One region of the Arthrobacter sp. NPDC058130 genome, then DNA from elsewhere that is predicted to be linked to it. Evidence: predicted binding sites of a transcription regulator. Region 1 holds the regulator's gene; the other holds the start of a gene.
The links. Region 1 encodes Rex, which represses fermentation and respiration genes when NADH is low (regulators of the CRP and FNR family bind a similar motif). Its sites were predicted from a motif close to CTTGTGAANNNNTTCACAAG; they were not measured.

Region 1 (2,397 bases):
GGCAGGACCGCCCCGGTCCCGGCCGGTGGCTCCTTTACCGGCTTCAGGGTCCTCTGCGCCGCGCGTCGACGCGGATGCGGCCACGGGCTACGGTGGTTGCATGGCCGAACCCGCGTCTTTGCCCGATGTAGTGCTGATCACCAAAGCTGACTGCCACCTGTGCGCGGAGGCGCGCGCCGCCGTCGGCCGCGTCACGGCTGCGCTCGGAATCGACTGGTCGGAGCAGACAGTGGACCACGACGCCGGGCTGCGTGAACGCTTCGCCGAGGAGATCCCGGTGGTGCTGGTGAACGGTGTCCAGCGGGATTTCTGGAAGATCGACGAGGCCCGCCTGACACGGACCCTGCAGCGGATCCTGAGCCAGCCGTCCTGACGCCCGCCTGCTTTGTTGCGCGGTGCACGGGGGCTCTAGAGTGGGAAGCACAACGCGACGCAATGGAGCAGATAGTGACTTCGCTGGATTCATTTTCCGAGGCTGTGCCCGGGGGAGCCGGAACTGCCGCCAAACAGATACCCCCCGCGGCCGTGGCCCGGTTGACCATCTATCTGCGCGCCCTGACCACGCTGCTGGCCGACGGGGTGGACCGCGTCTCCTCCGAGTCGCTGGCCGAGGCCTCCGGAGTCAGTTCCTCAACGCTGCGCAAGGACCTCTCCTACGTCGGCTCCTACGGAACCCGGGGTGTCGGCTACGAGGTCCAGTACCTGAACCGCAACATCGCGGCCGCACTCGGGCTGACCCATGACTGGAAAGTCGCGATCGTCGGTGCCGGCAACCTGGGCAAAGCCCTGGCCCGGTACGGCGGATTCGAGTCGCGGGGCTTTGACATTGTGGCAATATTCGACGCCGACCAGATGGTGGTGGGCAGCGAGGTCGGCTGGCTGCGGGTCAGCGACGCCGCCGACCTTGAGCCGGTACTGCAGCGAACCGGTGCCAATATGGTGGTCCTGGCCCTGCCCGCCGCGGTGGCCCAGGACGTCTGCGACCGCGTGATTGCCGCCGGCGTGCGGAGCATCCTCAGCTTCGCGCCGGTGATGCTGCAGGTCCCTCCGGGGGTCAACCTCCGCAAGGTGGACATGGCCACTGAACTGCAGATCCTGGCTTATCACGCACAAAGGGCGCAGGATCCGGAGGACGCCGACTAGGTTCGGCCAGGCCTTCCGGTTCCCGCGCCCGCTGCACGGTTCTCTGTGCGGCTACTTCCCGAAGGGGGCTCCGGGCTGCCCGAAGGGGTTAGCGAAGGACTGCCGCTTCTGGAAATAGGGCGAGGTTGCGGGCAGGTACAGCAGGATGATCGCCGCGATGCCGACCAGTGCCGCGAGGGTGGCAAGGCTGAGCGGGACGATGTTGAACACTGACAAGGCGGCGAACACGGTGCCCAGGATCCGAGCCCAGTTCTTGCCCTTGCGGACATTGAATGCGACGAGGGCGTAGAGCCCGGCGCTGATGACGGCGAACACTACGATGGTGCCGATCAGGACGCCCCTGATGGATTCGAAATTGACGCTCGTGCCGCTCGATGCCATCTGCTGCTCGAACATGTCCCGGACGGCTGGTGTGTCCAGGGTTCCGAGCGACACGAGCATGGAGACGACCCAGAGGGCCCCGGCCGCGATGATCAGCCAGAACGACGTGTTGACAAGCTGGGGGACTGCGCCCGGAGCCTGCGGCTGTTGGGAGGGGTACTGGGCATAGGGGGACTGGCCGTAGGCCGGAGGCTGCTGGCCGTACTGCGGCGCGTTCTGGCCGTAGGCCGGCGGGGTCTGCTGGCCGTATTGCGGGGCGTTCTGGCCGTAGGCCGGCGGGGTCTGCTGGCCGTATTGCGGGGCGTTCTGGCCATACGCGGGAGGGGCCTGCTGGCCGTACTGCGGCGCCTGCGGGGCGTTCTGGCCAAACTGCGGGGCCTGCGGCGCGTTCTGGCCGAACTGGGGAGTGGCTTCTCCGCCCGGCTCGGAGCCGTTCGGAGGTGGTGGCTGGACTGGAGGGTTGCTCATGAAGCGGTCCTTTGCGTGTCGATACACTGAATCGGCCACCGGGACCAGCGCTCCTGCCCTGCCCCCAGCATGGTTTAGCTCAACCGTACCGCGGGCGGCCCGCCGTGTGGATCATTCCGGAGAGGTATTCTCAACCCGCATTCGAACTACGGAACGGCCACGGCACGGACGCTGCCTGGCCGGTCCCAGGGATGCGATGGCGCCGCCAGTATTGGCCAGAATTCCTCGGGAGCGGCGGCCCTAGATTCGGCCCCGGTTGGCGACAAACCAGGCCTGTGAGTTCGGCAGCCACATGAGCACGGTGGCCACCAGGCTGATGAGGAAGCCCGGCAGGCTTCCACCGCCCCGCCCGTCGGCGACGCCAGCACTGATGACCGCCAGCACCAAGGAGATGCCGACAAGAAT
Region 2 (2,397 bases), on a different contig from region 1:
CCTGATCCGGCCGTAGCTGGTAAGCTAATTGTTAGCGCTAACTAAGGGGGGGGGAATTGTCAGTAGAGTCAGAGACCAGACGTCCTCCCGTGATGGAGGACGTGGCCAGGCTGGCCGGCGTTTCACACCAGACTGTCTCCCGGGTCCTCAACGCGCATCCGAACGTCAGCCCACGGACCCGCGAACGCGTCGAGCAGGCCATCCGGGACCTGGGCTACCGCCGGAACACTGCAGCCCGCAGCCTCGTTACACGGCGGTCCCAAACGATAGGCGTCCTGGGAAGCGACATGTCCCACTACGGTCCGGCCAATACGCTGCTCGGAGTGCAGCAGGCAGCTCGGGGCAAGGGCTATTTCGTCAGCGTGGCAAGCCTCAGTGAGGTCACGCCCGTCGCGATTAAGGACGCCCTCGAATACTTCATGATGCAGTCAGTGGACGGCATCGTCGTGATCGTGCCGCACGAGGCCATGTTCGAATCCCTCAGCACCATCGGCATGGCCGTCCCGCTGGTTGCCGTGGGCTTCGGCGTCGATGAGCGGCTGAGTGTCGCCGCGGTGAACCAACGGATGGGCGCCGGCCTTGCCGTGCAGCACCTGGTGGATCTTGGCCATACGGCCATCGCCCACGTTTCCGGGCCGCCGGACTGGATTGACGCCGCCGCCCGCATTGAGGGCTGGCGCCGTACCCTCGCCCAGGCGAAACTGGACGACTCTGTGCTGATCCGGGGCAACTGGAGCGCCGAAAGCGGTTACCGCGCCGGGCTTGAACTTGCGGCTGCCGGAAACGTCACCGCTGTATTCGCAGCCAATGACCAGATGGCGCTCGGAGCCCTGCGCGCCTTCTGCGAAGCCGGGCTGCGCGTCCCGCAGGACATCAGCCTTGTTGGCTACGATGACCAGCCCGAGGCCGCCTACCTTGTGCCGCCCCTGACCACTGTCAACCAGGGTTTCAAGGAACTCGGAGCCCGTTGCATGCAAATGCTCCTCTTCGATATGGCCAACGGCCATTCAGGCGCATCGTCGGTGGTCAACCCCAGGCTTGTGGTTCGCTCCACCACTGCGCCGCCACGCGCCGCCCACTGAGCCCAGTGCCCGCGAACTGAACCCAAGGCGGGGCGTTGGCCGGCGCCAGCGCATTTCTCTGGGTGTATTTCTCTGGGGTGCACTTCTCGGTGGGTGTACTTCTCGGTGGGTGCACTCCTTTGACATCGCCAATGCTTGACGCGCAGTTATGTTAGCGTTCACAATCTAAGTGAATCTTTTACGTTTTCGATACCGGGCACAGGGGTTAGTACCTCCCGGATGGAGGTTTGAGCATGCAATCCAGTGATGACGCCGGTTTCAACCCCGGCGGTGAAAACTATGTCATCGGGGTGGACTACGGCACCCTGTCCGGCCGGGCCGTGGTGGTCCGGGTCCGGGACGGCAAGGAGCTGGGCAGCGGAGTGTTTGAGTACCCGCACGCGGTTCTCACCAGTGAACTCCCCGCGGACCTCGTTGACACTGCAGACGGTACAGCCGCCCGGCTCCCCGGCGAATGGGCGCTCCAGGTGCCGAATGACTACCGGGACGTGCTCCGGCACGCTGTTCCGGCGGCGATCGCGGATGCGGGAATCGACCCGGCCGCCGTCGTCGGCATTGCCACCGACTTCACGGCCTGCACGATGGTGCCGGTCAAGGCCGACGGAACGCCGCTGAACGAATTGCCCGGCTACGCGAACCGGCCGCACGCCTACGTGAAACTTTGGCGCCACCACGCAGCGCAGGGCCAGGCCGACCGCATCAACGACCTCGCCGGCGAGCGTGCAGAGACGTGGCTGCCGCGTTATGGCGGACTGATTTCCTCGGAGTGGGAGTTCGCCAAGGGCCTCCAGCTGCTCGAGGAGGACCCCGAAGCATATGCGGAGATGGACCACTGGGTGGAAGCCGCAGACTGGATTGTCTGGCAGCTGTGCGGCAACTACGTCCGCAACGCCTGCACCGCCGGGTACAAGGGCATCTACCAGGACGGTCGCTACCCGTCGGAGGACTTCCTTGCGGCGCTGAACCCCCTGTTCAAAAACTTTGTTAGCGCTAAACTACAGCACTCCATCGGCCGTCTGGGCGACGCCGCCGGCTACCTGACCGCCGAGGCCGCAGCCTGGACCGGCTTGCCGGAGGGAATCGCCGTCGCGGTGGGCAACGTGGACGCCCATGTCACGGCCCCGGCGGCGAAAGCCGTGGAACCGGGCCAGATGGTGGCCATCATGGGCACCTCCACCTGCCACGTGATGAACGGCGACGCGCTGCACGAGGTCCCCGGCATGTGCGGTGTGGTGGATGGCGGCATCGTGGACGGGCTCTGGGGCTATGAAGCCGGCCAGTCCGGTGTGGGGGACATTTTTGGCTGGTTCACCAA

Region 2: araB (ribulokinase) is a predicted target of Rex. The motif match lies at 1,228-1,247, and genes of this name have one in related genera.

What each region holds. Positions count from the first base shown of each region.
Region 1 is NZ_JBHVTV010000008.1:158,926-161,322, reverse strand. Features, by position in the region: gene ACFVTM_RS14850 (glutaredoxin family protein) at 101-373, shown strand; gene ACFVTM_RS14845 (redox-sensing transcriptional repressor Rex) at 448-1,143, shown strand; gene ACFVTM_RS14840 (hypothetical protein) at 1,195-1,992, opposite strand; gene ACFVTM_RS14835 (hypothetical protein) at 2,233-2,397, opposite strand, start outside.
Region 2 is NZ_JBHVTV010000020.1:17,636-20,032, reverse strand. Features, by position in the region: gene ACFVTM_RS21955 (LacI family DNA-binding transcriptional regulator) at 93-1,082, shown strand; gene araB (ribulokinase) at 1,316-2,397, shown strand, end outside.